2 regions of the Streptomyces sp. NPDC020742 genome follow, and region 1 is predicted to be linked to the other one. Evidence: predicted binding sites of a transcription regulator. Region 1 holds the regulator's gene; the other holds the start of a gene.
What was found. The regulator HrcA, encoded in region 1, represses chaperone genes, less so after heat shock. The targets are predictions, from matches to a motif close to TTNGCACTCNGNNNNNCNGAGTGCNAA.
Positions count from the first base shown of each region.

Region 2: groES (co-chaperone GroES) is a predicted target of HrcA. The motif match lies at 1,165-1,191, and genes of this name have one in related genera.

Region 1 is NZ_JBFAEA010000001.1:291,448-300,248, forward strand. It holds gene hemW (radical SAM family heme chaperone HemW) at 1-758, shown strand, start outside; gene AB0G84_RS01160 (DUF3097 domain-containing protein) at 916-1,749, opposite strand; gene AB0G84_RS01165 (MBL fold metallo-hydrolase) at 1,859-2,596, opposite strand; gene hrcA (heat-inducible transcriptional repressor HrcA) at 2,791-3,807, shown strand; gene dnaJ (molecular chaperone DnaJ) at 3,808-4,944, shown strand; gene AB0G84_RS01180 (nitronate monooxygenase) at 5,123-6,211, shown strand; gene AB0G84_RS01185 (16S rRNA (uracil(1498)-N(3))-methyltransferase) at 6,208-6,951, shown strand; gene AB0G84_RS01190 (hypothetical protein) at 7,020-8,801, opposite strand, start outside.
Region 2 is NZ_JBFAEA010000004.1:277,516-286,316, reverse strand. It holds gene AB0G84_RS10635 (FtsW/RodA/SpoVE family cell cycle protein) at 1-871, opposite strand, end outside; gene groES (co-chaperone GroES) at 1,338-1,646, shown strand; gene groL (chaperonin GroEL) at 1,781-3,403, shown strand; gene AB0G84_RS10620 (hydroxyacid dehydrogenase) at 3,508-4,494, opposite strand; gene AB0G84_RS10615 (DUF2264 domain-containing protein) at 4,692-6,581, shown strand; gene AB0G84_RS10610 (SDR family NAD(P)-dependent oxidoreductase) at 6,653-7,426, opposite strand; gene AB0G84_RS10605 (MOSC domain-containing protein) at 7,593-8,258, opposite strand; gene AB0G84_RS10600 (LysR family transcriptional regulator) at 8,525-8,801, shown strand, end outside.

The sequences.
Region 1 (8,801 bases):
GCGCCCGGCAGCACGTCCTGAAGGTCCTGGACCGTACGCACACCCCCGGCCGCCCCGAGGCCTGCGTCGCCGAGGCCCGCGCCGCCGGCTTCGACCACATCAACCTCGACCTGATCTACGGCACCCCCGGCGAGACCGACGACGACTGGCGGGCCTCCCTGGACGCCGCGCTCGGCGCCGGCCCCGACCATGTCTCCGCCTACGCCCTGATCGTCGAGGAGGGCACCCAGCTGGCCCGCCGGATCCGCCGCGGCGAGGTCCCGATGACCGACGACGACGTGCACGCCGACCGGTACCTCATCGCCGACGACCGGCTCACCGCGGCCGGCTTCTCCTGGTACGAGGTCTCCAACTGGGCCACCACCGACGCCGCCCGGTGCCGCCACAACGAGCTCTACTGGACCGGCGCCGACTGGTGGGGCGCCGGCCCCGGCGCCCACAGCCACGTGGGCGGCGTCCGCTGGTGGAACGTCAAGCACCCCGGCGCGTACGCCCAGGCCCTCAGCGAGGGGCGCTCACCGGGCGCGGGCCGCGAGGTCCTGGCGGACGAGGACCGGCGGGTGGAGCGCATCCTGCTCGAACTGCGGCTCTCCGACGGCTGCCCGCTCGACCTGCTCGCCCCGGTGGGCGCCCGGGCCGCCGCCCGCGCCCTGGACGACGGGCTGCTGGAGCCCGGCCCCTACGGCGCGGGCCGCGCGGTCCTCACGCTGCGCGGGCGGCTGCTGGCGGACGCGGTGGTGCGGGACCTGGTGGACTGACCGGCGGCCCGGTCCGCGGTGGGCGCGCCCGCACGGCGCCGGAGCGGCGGGCTGACCCGTCACCCCGAACGGACCCGTCCCGTACCCCACCGGAGGGGCCGCCCGCCGTCACCCCGCCCCCGCCGTCACCCCGCCCCCGCCGTCACCCCATCCGCCGTTACCCCGCCCCGCCGACCGTGACGAAGTCGATCAGCTCCTCCACCCGCCCCAGCAGCGCCGGCTCCAGGTCCTTGTAGGACCGCACGCACGACAGGATCCGCTGCCACGCCGCGCCGGTGTGCTCCGGCCAGCCCAGCGCCCGGCACACCCCGGTCTTCCAGTCCTGCCCGTGCGGGACGGCCGGCCAGGCCGGGATCCCCACCGACGACGCCTTCACCGCCTCCCACACATCGATGTACGGGTGGCCCACCACGCGGACGTGCTCACCGGTCACCCCGGCCGCGATCCGCGACTCCTTCGAACCGGGCACCAGGTGGTCGACGAGCACGCCCAGCCGGGCGTCGGGCCCCGGGGAGAACGAGCGCACGATCGCCGGGAGGTCGTCGATGCCCTCCAGGTACTCCACGACGACCCCCTCGATCCGCAGGTCGTCGCCCCAGACCCGCTCGACCAGTTCGGCGTCGTGCCGGCCCTCCACGTAGATGCGCCCGGCGCGTGCGACCCGGGCGCGGGCGCCGGGGACGGCGAGTGAACCCGATGCGGTCCGGGCCGGCCCGGACGGCGCCGGCCGGCTCTGCGGGCGGACCAGGGTGACCACCTTGCCCTCCAGCAGGAAGCCGCGCGGGGTCATGGGGAAGACGCGGTGCTTGCCGAACCGGTCCTCCAGGGTCACCGTCGGGCCCTCGGCGGTCTTCTCGCAGCGGATCACCGCGCCGCAGAACCCCGTGGTGACCTCCTCGACGACCAGATCGGGCTCGGCCGGCACCTCCGGGGCGGGGCGCTGCTTCTTCCAGGGCGGGGTGAGGTCGGCGCTGTAGCGCTTGCTGTGCATGGGGACCTGTTCTGTGCGAGGTGCGGACGTGCCAGGCGACGGTGACGGGAGGGCCGGGCGACGGTGACGGGAGGGCCGGGCAACGGTGACGGGAGGGCCGGGCGGCGGGTCAGGAGGAGGGAGCGGCGCCGAAGCGGGCGGCCAACGCGTCCCGCTGTGCCCGGACGAAGCGGGCGTCCACCACGGCGCCGTGGCCGGGGACGTACACCGCGTCCTCGCCGCCGAGGGCCAGCAGCCGGTCCAGCGCCGCCGGCCAACGGTGCGGCAGGGCGTCCGGGCCCGCCTGCGGCTCCCCGGACTCCTCGACCAGGTCGCCGCAGAAGACGATCTCGGGGGCGCCGTGCCGGCCGGGCACCAGGACCGCCAGGTCGTGCGCGGTGTGGCCGGGGCCGACGTTGGCCAGCAGCGCCTGGCGCCCGCCCAGGTCGACGGTGAGCTGGTCGTGCACGTGGTGGTGCGGGACGACCAGCAGATCGGCGGCCTCGGCCGCGGCGTCCCGGTCGAGGCCGTGCCGCACCGCATCGTGCCGCAGCTCGTCCTTGCTGCGGCGCAGCAGCTCACCCAGGCCGGTCGCGCCGAACACCTCGACGCCCGCGAAGGCGGCGGTACCCAGCACATGATCGAAGTGCGGGTGAGTTAGCGCGACATGCGTCACGTCCCGGCCCAGGACGGCCCGGACCGTCCGGCGCAGATCCGCGCCGTCGCGGAGGCTCGCGCCGGTGTCGACGATCATGACGCCGGAGGTGCCGGCGATCACGCCGACGGTCTCGTCCCAGCCCGGCATCCGGCGCCTGGCCACGCCGTCGCCGAGCTGTTCCCACCCGGCCTCTTCCCAAGCAGTGCGCATACCGAGACGCTAGCTCCCTCGCGATAGCGTTGCCCGGCAGATCGGTCGAAGACGGTCATCCGGCGGGTGCTGTGCGCGGTCGCCCTTGCCGTCCCCGTGCTACCCGGCCGTACACTGGCTCCGGGTCTGGCACTCGGCCCGTGTGAGTGCCAGGAGAAGCGAGATGACGGACGACCGGACTGGAGGTGCGCGGGATGCTCAGTGAACGCAGGCTCGAAGTGCTGCGCGCCATCGTCCAGGACTACGTCGGGACGGAGGAGCCGGTCGGCTCCAAGGCGCTCACCGAGCGCCATCGGTTGGGGGTCTCCCCGGCCACGGTCCGCAATGACATGGCGGCCCTGGAGGACGAGGGCTTCATCGCCCAGCCCCATACGAGTGCTGGGCGGATCCCGACCGACAAGGGCTACCGCCTCTTCGTCGACAAGCTGGCCGGCGTCAAGCCGCTGTCCAGCCCCGAGCGGCGGGCGATCCAGAACTTCCTGGACGGCGCCGTCGACCTCGACGATGTGGTGGGGCGCACGGTCCGGCTGCTGGCGCAGCTGACCCGGCAGGTCGCGGTCGTGCAGTACCCGTCCCTGACGCGGTCCACGGTCCGGCACGTCGAACTGCTGGCGCTGGCCCCGGCCCGGCTGATGTTGGTGCTGATCACCGACACCGGACGGGTCGAGCAGCGGCTGATCGACTGCCAGGCACCGTTCGCCGAGACGTCCCTCGCGGACCTGCGGGCGCGGCTGAACAGCCGGGTGGTGGGACGCCGTTTCACGGATGTGCCCCCGTTGGTGCAGGATCTCCCCGAGTCCTTCGAGCAGGACGACCGCGGCACGGTCTCGACAGTGCTGTCGGTGTTGCTGGAGACTTTGGTGGAGGAGACCGAAGAGCGGCTGATGATCGGCGGAACCGCCAATCTCACGCGCTTCGGACACGACTTCCCCCTGACCATCCGTCCGGTGCTGGAGGCACTTGAGGAGCACGTGGTGATGCTCAAGCTGCTCGGCGAAGCCAAGGACTCGGGCATGACCGTACGCATCGGGCATGAGAATGCCCACGAAGGCCTGACGTCCACCTCGGTCGTCACGGTCGGCTACGGTTCGGGCGACGAGGCAGTCGCCAAACTCGGCGTGGTCGGACCGACCCGCATGGACTACCCCGGAACGATGGGAGCGGTACGCGCAGTGGCACGTTACGTCGGACAGATCCTCGCGGAGTCGTAAGTGGCCACGGATTACTACGCGGTCCTGGGCGTTCGGCGCGATGCCTCGCAGGACGAGATCAAGAAGGCGTTCCGGCGGCTGGCGCGCGAGCTCCACCCGGACGTCAACCCGGATCCGAAGACCCAGGAGCGGTTCAAGGAGATCAACGCCGCTTACGAGGTCCTGTCGGACCCGCAGAAGAAGCAGGTATACGACCTCGGCGGCGACCCGCTCTCGCAGGCCGGCGGCGGCCAGGGCGCGGGCGGCTTCGGCGCGGGCTTCGGCAACTTCTCCGACATCATGGACGCGTTCTTCGGCACCGCCTCCCAGCGCGGGCCGCGCTCGCGGACCCGCCGCGGTCAGGACGCCATGATCCGGCTCGATGTCGAGCTGAGCGAGGCGGCCTTCGGCACGACCAAGGACATCCAGGTCGACACCGCCGTGGTCTGCACGACCTGCACCGGTGAGGGGGCGGCGCCGGGCACCTCGGCGCAGACCTGTGACATGTGCCGCGGCCGCGGTGAGGTCTCCCAGGTCACCCGGTCCTTCCTGGGCCAGGTCATGACCTCGCGGCCCTGCCCGCAGTGCCAGGGCTTCGGTACGGTCGTGCCGACCCCGTGCCCCGAGTGCGCCGGTGACGGACGGATCCGCTCCCGCCGCACGCTGACCGTCAAGATCCCGGCCGGTGTCGACAACGGCACCCGGATCCAACTCGCCGGTGAGGGCGAGGTCGGCCCCGGTGGCGGCCCCGCCGGTGACCTCTATGTGGAGATCCACGAGCTGGCGCATCAGGTCTTCCAGCGGCGCGGCGACGATCTGCACTGCACGGTCACCATCCCGATGACGGCGGCGGCGCTGGGCACCAAGTGTCCGCTGGAGACGCTGGACGGGGTGGAGGAGATCGACGTCCGGCCCGGCACCCAGTCCGGCCAGTCGATCCCGCTGCACCAGCGCGGTGTGACCCATCTGCGGGGCAACGGCCGTGGCGATCTGATCGTCCACGTCGAGGTCCAGACGCCCTCCAAGCTCGACCCCGAGCAGGAGGAGCTGCTGCGGCGCCTCGCCAAGCTCCGTGGCGAGGAGCGCCCCACGGGCCAGTTCCAGCCGGGGCAGCAGGGGCTGTTCTCGCGCCTGAAGGACGCGTTCAACGGGCGGTAGATAGTCGGCCGGAGCCCGGGGGCGCGTCCCCCGGGCAAGCGCCGTCAGCCGGGGCAGCGGGGGCTGTTCTCGCGCCTGAAGGGCGCGTTCAACGGGCGGTGGACAACGGGCCGGAGCGGGTTGGAAGAGCGTCCGGCCCCGGTTCGGGGTGGTGCCCTGAGCGTGACACGATGTGCGCATGCCCACCGCACTGACCGATCTCTGCCGCTACCCCATCGTGCAGGCCCCGATGGCGGGCGGCGGTTCCGGCCCGGAGCTGGCCGCCGCCGTCTGCGGTGCCGGCGGTCTCGGATCCCTCGCCGCCGGCTACAAGACCGCTGATGGCATGTACCAGGAGATCAAACAGCTGCGGTCGCTGACCGACCGGCCCTTCGGCGTCAACCTCTTCATGCCGCAGCCGTCGCTGGCCGACAGCGCCGCCGTCGACGTCTACCGCGAACAGCTCGCCGGCGAGGCCGCCTGGTACGAGACCGAACTCGGTGACACCGAAGGGCCCAGCGACGACGGCTACGAGGCCAAGCTCGCGATCCTGCGGGAGGACCCGGTGCCGGTGGTGTCGTTCACCTTCGGCTGCCCCTCGCGCGCGGTCCTCGACGCCTTCGCCAAGGTCGGGACGTACACCGTGGTCACCGCCACCACCGCCGCCGAGGCACAGGCCGCGCAGTGGTCCGGGGCGGACGCGGTGTGTGTGCAGGGCGTGGAGGCCGGCGGCCACCAGGCCACCCACCGGGACGACCCGCATGCGGACGGCACCGGTTCGGGGCTGGGGCTGATGGCGCTGCTCGGCCAGGTCCGGGAGGCCGTCCAGATCCCGGTGATCGCCGCGGGCGGGCTGATGCGCGGGGCGCAGATCGCGGCAGTGCTGGCCGCCGGGGCGACGATGGCGCAGCTGGGCACCGCCTTCCTCGCTACCCCGGAGTCGGGCGCCAATCCGCTCCACAAGCAGGCGCTCACCAACCCCCTCTACACACATACGGAGTTGACCCGGGCCTTCTCCGGCCGGCCGGCCCGCGGGCTGGTGAACCGCTTCCTGCGCGAGCACGGCCCGTACGCCCCGGCCGCCTACCCCGCCGTGCACTACCTGACCGCCCCCGTCCGCAAGGCCGCGGCCAAGGCGGGCGACGCGCAGGGGATGAACCTCTGGGCCGGGCAGGGCCACCGGCTGGCCCGCGAGCTGCCCGCCGCGCAGCTCGTCGAGGTCCTGGCGGCCGAACTGGAAGCGGCGCGCGCCGCGTTGACCCTCCCCACGGCCGGCGGCGCCGTATGACCGCGCCCGTTTTCCTCGTCGATGCGCTCGGGCCCGTACGGGCGGGCGGCACCCTGACCCTGGACGGCCCCGAGGGCCGGCACGCGGTGTCGGTGCGCCGGCTGCGGGTCGGCGAGGAGGTCGTGCTGACGGACGGTCAGGGCGCCGGGGCCTACGGGACGGTCGCCGCCGTCGAGGGCAAGGACCGGCTCACCGTGGCCGTCGCCGAGGTGCGCACCGAGGAGCGGCCGGAGCCCACCCTCACCGTCGTCCAGGCGCTCCCCAAGGGCGACCGCGGGGAGCTGGCCGTCGAGACGATGACCGAGACCGGCGTGGACGCGATCGTGCCCTGGTCGGCGGCGCGTTGTATCACCCAGTGGAAGGGCGAGCGGGCAGCCAAGTCGCTGGCCAAGTGGCGCGCCACGGCCCGCGAGGCGGGCAAGCAGTCCCGCCGGCTGACCTTCCCTGAGGTCGCCGACCCCTGCACGACCCGCCAGGTGGCGGCCCTGCTCGCCGACGCCGACTTCGCGGCCGTCCTGCACGAGGAGGGCAGCTCGCCGCTGGCCACCGCCGAACTCCCCGCCACCGGGCGGATCGTGCTCGTCGTCGGCCCCGAGGGCGGTGTCTCCCCGGAGGAGCTGGCCGTCTTCGCCGAGGCCGGCGCCCGGCCTTACCGGCTGGGCCCGACCGTGCTGCGCACCTCCACGGCGGGGACCGCGGCGACCGCCCTGCTGCTGGGCCGCACCGGGCGCTGGAGCTAGGTCAGCTTCTTTCGGATCTTCGTGGGTTTGGGCCCTAGCTCCGGTCCCCCCCCGTACGGCCCTCCGGTTCACACCGCCGGGTGCATCAGCGCCCCGGCCGTCGTCATCAGCTCCCTGAGGCTGCCGGCGAAGGTCGGCAGGAGCTGGAGGCAGAGTGCCCAGGCCTCCACGTCGGTGCCCAGGTGCGCGGTGGCCAGTGCGGCGGCGCGGTGGCGTATCCCGCGGCGGTCCGCCTGCGCGTCCGGGGACTCCACGGCCCGCAGCAGGCGGCCCAGGGCCTCGCGGGCGGGGCCGCAGTGGTCCAGCAGGTCCTCGGGGGTGAGCGCACCGCGCCGGAGGGCCGACCGGACCCAGGTGCGGTCGTCGTGGCCGCTCGCGGGGGCGTCGGGCAGGAGCTCCAGCAGCAGTTCGCGGGGGCAGTCCGGGCGCTCCGCGAGCGCCGTGGCAAGCCGGCCGGGCAGTTCGCCCGCGCGGCGGGCCTCGATCAGCGCGGGCCAGGGCAGGGCGATGCCGTCTCCGGCGAGCTTGTGCGCCTGCCGGTCGGCGGCGTAGGACGGTGCCGTGGTGAGGTACGCGATCAGCTTGGCCGGGTCCTCCTCGGCGGCGAGCCGGGCGCGCAGCTGCTCCAGGCCGTCGGGGGCTTCCAGGGCCCGCTCGGTCTGCCGACGGAGGGCGACCGGGAGCCGGTCCATCGCCAGGATCTCCCGCACTCCGTCCGGCCCGTTGCGCTCCCACACGGCGATCAGCAGCCGCAGCCGCGCCGCCGGGGTCTGCAGCTTCAGCCGTCCCACGATCTTGCGGGCGACACCGAGGTCGCCGGACTCCAGGCCCGCGACCAACCAGTGGCGGTAGTGGCCGAGGTTGACCTCGTCAAGCGTCCGCAGGAGTGCGTCCGGTACCCGGCGGGTGCCGCCGCCGCGCAGCCGCCCGGCCAGCATCCGCTCCCGCTCCCGCTGGTCGATGTGGCCGTGGAGGAAGAGGACGGCGTCCACCTGTGGTGCGTCGAGGTCGAGGAGGTGCTGGAGCTGCTCGGGGGACAGGGAGCGGCAGGCCGCCTGGGAGGCCGGCGCCGCGACACCGTGTGCGGCCGTCAGCGCGTCCCGGACGGCCGGGGACGGGTCGCCGTACACCAGGAGGTGCTGCACGGCCCGCGGGTCGAAGTGCGGTACGACGGCGGTCTGCGCCTCCTGTGAGGCGCATCCGAACAGGCCGAGGAACGCCGCCCGGGACGCCTCCGGAGCCGTCGCGGGGAACACCGCCTCCAGGCGGCGCGGCCAGGCGGTGGTGCGCTTCTGCCGGGACGTGGCATCGGCGGCGTCGGCGATCAGCTCGGCGACCGTGCCGCGGGCGCGCCCCAGCCGGGCGTAACACGTCAGCCAGTTGACCGGGTCGGTGCCGAGCGGTGCGAGCAGGGCGCCGATGGCCTTCCGGGTCGGCTCGTGGTCGTACGGCAGCGCGTGCAGCACCTCCATGGCCGGTGTCACCTCGGTCAGGACCCGCTCCGCGGACAGCCAGCCCGCACGGATGCCGCGCCCGAGCACCTCCTCCAAGGGCACCCGGCCCGCCCGGGCCTCGGGGCCGACGAGGGTCTCGAAGGGGAGCTCCGCGGCGCTCCGTGCCGTCGCCGAGGGGTCCGTGCGGAAGGCCTCCAGGACCAGCTCGCGGGGGCAGCCCTCCCACCGGATCAGCGTGAACAGCGGGTTGCCGGGACGGAAGCCGCGTGCGGGCCGGGGTTCCGTCCCGAAGGGGTAGCGGGCGTGCTCCTGGCGCACCAGGTCCCAGTCGACGGCTTCGGGCCGCTCCTGGTGCCCGAAGCCGTCACGGGCCCTCAACAGGGCGCGCACCATCGC
Region 2 (8,801 bases), on a different contig from region 1:
GCCAGGCGGTGACCCGGCCGTGCACATGCGGTTCGAGGGAGCCGACGACGGCCGCGCCGACGGTGGCCATCAGCAGGCCGCACACCACCCAGCTGGCGCGGTTGGTGGCCATGTAGAGCATGATCACGAAGACGCCGAAGAAGATCAGCGAGGTGCCCAGGTCCCGTTCGAAGATCAGCACCAGCAGGCTGATCGCCCAGATCGTGAAGATCGGCCCCAACTGCCGCCCTGGGGGCAGCTGGACGCCCATGACGCGGCGTCCGGCCAGCGCCAGCGCATCGCGGTTGACGGTCAGGTAGCCGGCGAAGAACACCGAGATCATGATCTTCACGAACTCGCCGGGCTGGAGCGACAGCGGCCCCAGCAGGATCCAGCGCTTGGCGCCGTACATGTCCGCGCCGAAGAACGCCGGTGCCATCAGCAGCACCAGTGCGACCGCCATCGTCAGGTAGATGTAGCGCTGGAGGATTCGGTGGTCGCGCACCAGCAGCAGGATGACGATGCAGACCGCCACCCCGATCACCGACCACACCAGCTGCCCGCTGGCCGCCTCGGCGATCTTCAGCCGGGGGGTGTGGGCGTAGGTGAGGTCCAGCCGGTGCAGCAGGACCAGGCCGATCCCGGTCAGCAGCGTCGCCACCGGCAGGATCAGTGGATCGGCGCGGGGGGCGAACCGGCGCAGCACCAGGTGCGGCACCAGCGCCAGGAAGAGCATGCTGACCGCGAAGCGGGCCAGGCCGCCGGGCAGTTGGCCGGTCATGGACAGCCCGGTGTAGGCGTAGCCGAAGACGGTGATCAGCGAGACGAGGGCCAGCAGCCGGGCCTCGGTCCGCCGGCGGTCCGGGGCCCGGGCGAGCGCGGCGAACGTCATGGTCCGCTCGGCGTCGCTCTCCGGCTTCTCCCGGGGCGCCCGGGCAGCGCTGATCGGTCCACGCACGGGAATCCTCCGCCATCGATGGTCAGGGCCGCGGACGATCCGGGCTGATCCACACACGACGTGCCGGCGCGGTTGGCGCGTCCGGCAGTCGGGGAAGTAGACGAGGCAGCCCCGAGGGTGGTTGCGAGGAACGGGAAGCCGTGTCCGCTTTGGTAGGGAAGCTACCCCTCGGCGACCTCGCGGTTCCCGTGGGCGTCACCCGGTCCCGCAGAACCGCACCCGGCGCGCTGGCACTCCGCTTGACCGAGTGCTAACCGCGGCATAGTCTCGGCGTTGGCACTCTCCAGTGGGGAGTGCCAGACACAGCGACGGGCAGGTCCGGCACCCGCGACGACGGATCCACCTGGTCGCCACCTCAGACAGTTAACCCCGTGAGATCTCCGAAGGGGGAGGTCGGATCGTGACGACCACCAGCTCCAAGGTTGCCATCAAGCCGCTTGAGGACCGCATCGTGGTCCAGCCGCTCGACGCCGAGCAGACCACGGCCTCGGGTCTGGTCATCCCGGACACTGCCAAGGAGAAGCCCCAGGAGGGCGTCGTCCTGGCCGTCGGCCCGGGCCGCTTCGAGGACGGCAAGCGCGTCGAGCTCGACGTCACCGTTGGCGACGTCGTTCTCTACAGCAAGTACGGCGGCACCGAGGTGAAGTACAACAACGAGGACTACCTCGTGCTCTCTGCGCGCGACGTGCTCGCGATCGTCGAGAAGTAATTCACCCGCTTTTGCCGTGATCTGCGCCCCTGGTTCCCGCGTCTAAACAACCCGGGGCAGGGGCGCAGTTCCGTTTTGACACAGCGGTCCCCACTGCGTGCCGAGGATCGCAATGAGAGGACTTGAAGCACCCCATGGCGAAGATCCTGAAGTTCGACGAGGACGCCCGTCGCGCCCTTGAGCGCGGCGTCAACAAGCTTGCCGACACGGTCAAGGTGACGATCGGCCCCAAGGGCCGCAACGTCGTCATCGACAAGAAGTTCGGCGCCCCGACCATCACCAACGACGGTGTCACCATCGCCCGTGAGGTCGAGATCGAGGACCCCTACGAGAACCTGGGCGCCCAGCTCGTCAAGGAGGTGGCGACCAAGACCAACGACATCGCGGGTGACGGCACCACCACCGCCACCGTGCTGGCCCAGGCCCTGGTCCGCGAGGGTCTGCGCAACGTCGCCGCGGGCGCTTCCCCGGCCGCCCTGAAGAAGGGCATCGACGCCGCGGTCAAGGCCGTGTCCGATGACCTCCTGGCCACCGCCCGTCCGATCGACGACAAGGCCGACATCGCCGCCGTGGCCGGTCTGTCCGCGCAGGACAAGCAGGTCGGCGAGCTGATCGCCGAGGCCATGGACAAGGTCGGCAAGGACGGTGTGATCACCGTCGAGGAGTCCAACACCTTCGGTCTGGAGCTGGACTTCACCGAGGGCATGGCCTTCGACAAGGGCTACCTCTCGCCCTACATGGTCACCGACCAGGAGCGTATGGAGGCCGTCCTCGAGGACCCGTACATCCTGATCCACCAGGGCAAGATCGCCTCGATCCAGGACCTGCTGCCGCTGCTGGAGAAGATCATCCAGGCCGGCGCCTCCAAGCCGCTGCTGATCATCGCCGAGGACGTGGAGGGCGAGGCCCTCTCCACCCTCGTCGTCAACAAGATCCGTGGCACCTTCAACGCCGTGGCCGTCAAGGCCCCCGGCTTCGGTGACCGCCGCAAGGCGATGCTCGGCGACATGGCCACCCTCACCGGTGCCACCGTCATCGCCGAGGAGGTCGGCCTCAAGCTCGACCAGGCCGGTCTGGACGTGCTGGGCACCGCCCGCCGCGTGACCGTCACCAAGGACGACACCACCATCGTCGACGGTGGCGGCAAGTCCGAGGACGTCGAGGGCCGGGTCGCCCAGATCAAGGCCGAGATCGAGGGCACCGACTCCGACTGGGACCGCGAGAAGCTCCAGGAGCGCCTCGCCAAGCTCGCCGGCGGCGTCTGCGTGATCCGCGTGGGTGCGGCCACCGAGGTCGAGCTCAAGGAGAAGAAGCACCGTCTGGAGGACGCCATCTCCGCGACCCGCGCCGCGGTCGAGGAGGGCATCGTCTCCGGTGGTGGCTCCGCCCTGGTCCACGCCGCCAAGGTGCTGGACGGCGGCCTGGGCAAGGAGGGCGACGAGGCCACCGGTGTCGCCGTCGTCCGCCGCGCGGTCGTCGAGCCGCTGCGCTGGATCGCGGAGAACGCCGGCCTGGAGGGCTACGTCATCACCTCCAAGGTCGCCGAGCAGGAGAAGGGCAACGGCTTCAACGCCGCCACCGGTGAGTACGGCGACCTGGTCAAGGCCGGCGTCATCGACCCGGTGAAGGTCACCCGCTCCGCGCTGGAGAACGCCGCGTCGATCGCCTCCCTGCTGCTGACGACCGAGACGCTGGTCGTCGAGAAGAAGGAAGAGGAAGAGGCCGAGGCCGGTCACGGCCACGGTCACGCGCACTGACGCGCGGCGCGCACCGCGCGCCGGCTGATCCGAAAGGCCCGGTTCCCGTTCGCGGGGGCCGGGCCTTCCGGCGTTCAGGTTCCCGCGGGTGGCCCGGCGGGCCGTCAGGCCGAGCGGCCGAGGTGCTCGGGGCGGACCGGGTCGGCGAAGGGCAGACCGCCGGCGTAGCGGGCGAGTTCGTCCAGGGCGCTGTCGGCGAGGCGGTGCAGCTCGGTGCCCATCGAGCCGGCGATGTGCGGGGTGAGCAGGACGTTCGGCAGCTCGTACAGCGGGGAGTCCGGGGGCGGCAGGGCGGGCTCGGTGACGTCCAGGACGGCGCTCAGCCGGCCGGAGACCAGCTCGGGCAGCAGGGCCGCCGCGTCGACCAGGGAGCCGCGGGCGGTGTTGACCAGCGTCGCGCCGTCCGGCATCAGGGCCAGTTCGCGGGCGCCCAGCAGGTGGCGGGTGGCGGGCAGTTGCGGTGCGTGCACGGTGACCACGTCGCTGCCGGCGCACAGCGCGGCCAGCGGCACCGGCCGCACCCCCAGCCGGGCGGCCTCGGCGGCGTCCAGGTACGGGTCGTACAGCAGGACGTCCAGGGCGAACGGGCGCAGCAGCTCGACGACCCGCCGGCCGATGCGGGAGGCGCCGATCACGCCGACGGTGCGGCGGTAGTTGCCGGCGCCGGCCAGCTCTCGGTGCCAGTCGTGCCCGGTGCGCAGCCCGCGGTAGCGGTGCGCGCTGTGCAGGACGCGCTTGTTGGCCATCAGGATCGCGGCGAGGGTGTACTCGGCGACCGGGAGCGCATTGGCCGCCGCCGCCGAGGAGACCGCGATACCGCGCTCCCAGCAGGCGTCGGTGAGGTGGTGCTTGACCGAGCCGGCGGCGTGCACGACCGCCCGCAGCCGGGGCGCCGCGGCCAGTACGGACGCGGTCAGCGGGGGCGCGCCCCAGCAGGTGAGCAGCACCTCGGCGTCGGCCAGCGCGGCGGCGACGGCCGGTGGGGGAGCGGCCAGGTCGTGGGCGACCAGCCGGGAGTCGGTACGGGCCAGGGCCGCGAGCCGGGTGTGGTGGCGGGCGTCGAGCAGCCGCTCGGCGACACCGGGGCCCATCGACAGCAGCAGGGCGGGCCGGTGCGCCGCGGGTGGCCCGCCCCCCGCGCCGTCGGCTTCCCCGGCGTGGCCGGCGGGGGGCGATGTGGTCATACGGCGTGCTCCTCCGTGGTCCCGTTCCGCTCGTCTTGACGCACCATCAGCTCACCGGGAGGATCCCTGGCTGTCGGCCGTCATCCTCCGCCCCAGGGGGCGCCATGCCCGGATCCCACCCCTTCCCCCTTCCGCCCGAGGACCGCCGGCGCAGCCCGTACACCGGCTTCACCCGCGCCCACTGGGAGGCCGCGGCCGACGCGCTGCTGTGCGCGGCCCGCCCCTACTTCTCCCCGCGGCACGGCCTGCTCACCCTCCCCGGCCCCCGCCCCAGCTGCTCCGGTCCCCGCTCCGACGCCCTCGAAGGGTTCGCCCGGACCTTTCTGCTCGCCGCCCTCCGGGTTGCCGGTGGCCGGGGCCACGATCCGCACGGCCACCTCGCCCGCTACGCCCAGGGCCTGGCCGCCGGCACCGCACACCCCACCGACGAGCGGGAGGTGACGTCCGCCGAGCCCGAATCCTGGCCGCGCATCGGCGCCGTCCGTCAGGCCCGCGTCGAGGCCGCCGCCCTCGCCCTGGCGCTGCGGCTGACCCGCCCCTGGCTCTGGGACACCCTCGGCGGGGACGTCCGCGCCCGGATCGCCGACTGGCTGCTGCCCGCCCTCGGCCCGTCCCCGGTGGACAACAACTGGTGGCTCTTCGGCCTGACCGTCGGCGGCTTCCTGGCGGAGGCAGGCATCGAGACCGGACGCGCCCGGGCCGCCGTCGACCGCGCGCTGGCCCGTATCGAGCACTGGTACCGCGGCGCCGGCTGGTACTCCGACGGCGACAACCGGGCGTTCGACCACTACAACGCCTGGGCGCTGCACTTCTACCCGGTCCTACACGCCCACCTCGGCGCCGACCGCGCCCTGCTGGCCGTCCACGGCCCCCGCCTGCGCGCCCAACTCGACGACTCCACCCGCCTCTTCGGCGCGGACGGCGCCCCGCTCCCGTTCGGCCGCTCCCTCACCTACCGCTGGGCCGCTGCCGCCGGCCCCTGGCTGGGCGCCCTCACCGGCCACACCCCGCTCACCCCGGGGGCCACCCGCCGCCTCGCCTCCGGGGCGCTGCGCCACTTCCTCGACCGCGGCGCGGTCACCGAGGACGGGCTGCTGTCGCTCGGCTGGTACGGGCCGTACGCGCCGATGCTCCAGGGCTACTCGGGGCCGGGGTCGCCCTACTGGGCGGCCAAGGGCTTCCTCGGTCTGCTGCTCCCGGCCAGCGCCCCGGTCTGGACCGCCACCGAGCAACCGCTGCCGGCCGAGACCGCGGACACCGCGCGGCCACTCGGGCCCACCGGCCTGCTGCTGCAGTCCACCGCCTCCGACGGGCTGGTGCGCGTCCACAACCACGGCAGCAACGGCGTCTCGGCCGGGCCCGACCCGTACTACGACCGCTTCGCCTACTCCACCCGCACCGGCCCCACGGCATCCGCCGGCGCCGGCCCGGGCCTCGCCGACAACCACTTCGCGCTGCTCGTCGACGGCCGCCCCACCTCCCGCGGCCCGGCCACCCCGTACGCCACCGGCCCGGACCGGGCCTGCTCCGTCCACACCCCGCAGCACCCCGACGGCACCGTGCTGCACGGCGTCCGGGTGCACTCCGCCACCGTCGTCCACGGCCGCGCCGAACTCCGCGCGCACCTGGTCACCGGCGCCGCACCGGGCACCCCCGTCCGCCAGACCGGCTGGGCCACCACCCACGGCGGCCCGCTCGCCCAACTCCACCCGGTGTACGGCTATCCGGGCCCGCCCCGCCCGGCCCCCGCGGGCAGCAGCCTGATCGGCCCCGGGGCCACCACCACCGTCCTGGAGGGCGCCACCACCGCCGATCCGCAGGGCACCCTCTTCGCGGCCCTGGCCTCCCTGACCGGCGACCCGGACCCCGCCCCGGTCCACACCCTGGCCACCGTCCGCCGCACCGGCCGGACCCTCCACCTCACCTGGCACGACGACGGCACCACCGCCCGCCTGACGCTGCCCGGTCCGCCCGGGGAAGGTGACGGCCCGTAAGGGGCGCGGGGTCCGGGGCGCGGCGAGCGACGGCCCCGGACGTTGGCTCGGGGCGGCCGGACCCCTCCCCGCTAGCGGGGGCCGTACTTCCGGCCCGTACGGGACGTCAGCCCGCCCAGCACCCCACGGGGCGCCAGCTTCACCGCGCCCATCAGCGCCTTGTACCGGGGGTCGGGGATGGACAGCGACTTGCCCCGGACCAGGTCCTTCATCGCGGCGTCCACCAGCTTGTCGGCATCCAGCCACATCCAGCCGGGGATGTTGTCCGTCCCCATCCCGGCCCGCTGGTGGAACTCGGTGCGGACGAAGCCCGGGCACAGCGCCATCAGCCGCACCCCGCTGCCGGCCAGGTCGCGCGCCGCGCCCTGGGTGAACTGCACCACCCACGCCTTGCTCGCGCCGTAGGTGCCGCGCGGTACGAACGCCGCCACCGACGCCACATTGACCACCGCGCCGCGCCGCCGGTCGCGCATCCCGCGCACGGCGGCCGTGGTCAGCCGCAGCACCGCCTCGCAGTGCACCTTCAGCATCGTCAGCTCGTCGGCCATCGAGACCTCGAGGTACTCGCCCTTGTTGCCGAAGCCGGCATTGTTCACCAGCAGATCGACCGGGTGCTTGGGGTCGGCGAGCCGCGCCTCGACCGCGGCGATGCCCTCCTCGGTGGACAGGTCGGCGCTCAGCACCTCCGCCTCGATGCCGTGCCGGTCGTGCAACTCCGTTGCCTGCTCGTGCAGTCGCTTCTCGTCCCGCGCCACCAGCACCACGCTGTGGCCGTCGCCGGCCAGCCGCCGGGCGAACGCCGCCCCGATGCCCGCCGTCGCTCCCGTGATCAATGCAGTCGTCATACGGGCACGCTATCCGCCCGGACGCCCGCGACGGAGCCCCAGCCCCCCGGTACCGGAACCGCCTCTCCCGCTTTCCCCCACCGCCCCCACTCCCCGCCGCCCGCCGGGGCGCTCCGCCGCGGGACCGGCGGCCGCCCCGGTCCGCCGCCCGGCGCCCGCGGCTCCCTCAACTCCCCTGCTGATCCAGGTACTTCATGACCCGGCGCTGTGCCTCCTGCGGCAGCGCCCGCCCCGCGTCCAGCAGCTGCGGCAGCAGCTCCCGCCGGGTCGTCAGCGCCCGGAACATCAGCCCGACGGTCACCTCGTGCGCCGGCCGGTGCACCCGCGTGACGGCGTCCCCGGCCCGGATCTCGCCCGCCTCGATCACCCGTAGATAGGTGCCGGGCACCCCGGCCTCGGTGAACCGCCGGAGCCAGCCGTGCTCGCCCAGCCACCCCTGGAACGTACGGCAGGGGATCCGCGGACAGCTCACCTCCAGCAGCAGCTGTGGGCCGACCCGCCAGCGCTCCCCGATGCGGGCGCCGGTGATCTCGATGCCCCACGTGGTGAGGTTCTCGCCGAACGAGCCGTTGGGCAGCACCCGCCCCAGCTGCCGCTCCCAGCCGTCCAGGTCCTCCCGTGCATAGGCGTAGACGGCCTGGTCGTCGCCGCCGTGGTGGCGCCGGTCGACGACCGCGTCACCGGCCAGCCCGCTGCCGCCGACCCCCTTGGGGCCGGGGGCGCACACCGCCACCGGGCCGTTCACGGGCCGCTTGTCGATGCCGGTGCCGCCCGGGGCGTCGGTGTGCTCGGACGGCGCGGGCCGCCCCAGGTTCACGGTCAGCAGCTTCATTCGACGCTCCGTTGCTCGCTCGGCGGGGCCCGGGGAGCGCCGGCCGGCCATACCGCCACCGGTACGAGGCGCACCGGCCCCGTCACCACGCTAGGACGACTCCGCCCCGCCCCGCCCGGTGGGCGCCGCCCACCGGGGGCGCACCCCGGTCCCGGAGCGCACGGCCCCCAAGGCCGGCCCCGCCCGCACCCCGCGCAGACCCCGACCACCCAAAAGTGCGGACCGCTTTTTCCCGGGCCGGCCCAAGTCGCGCTTATGCTCGATGCATGATCGAGGCCCGTCATCTCCGTGTGCTGCGCGCCGTCGCCCGGACCGGGTCGTTCTCCGCCGCGGCGCGCGAACTGGGCTGCACCCAGCCGGCGGTCAGTCAGCAGATGAAGGCGCTGGAGTGCTCCGCCGGCACCCCGCTGTTGGTCCGGGCCGGCCGGGAGATGCGGCTGACGCAGGCCGGCGAGGCGCTGGTGCGGCACGCTGTCGGCATCCTGGCCGGTCTGACCGCGGCGGAGGAGGAGGTGGCGGCCATCGCCGGCCTGCGGGCGGGCC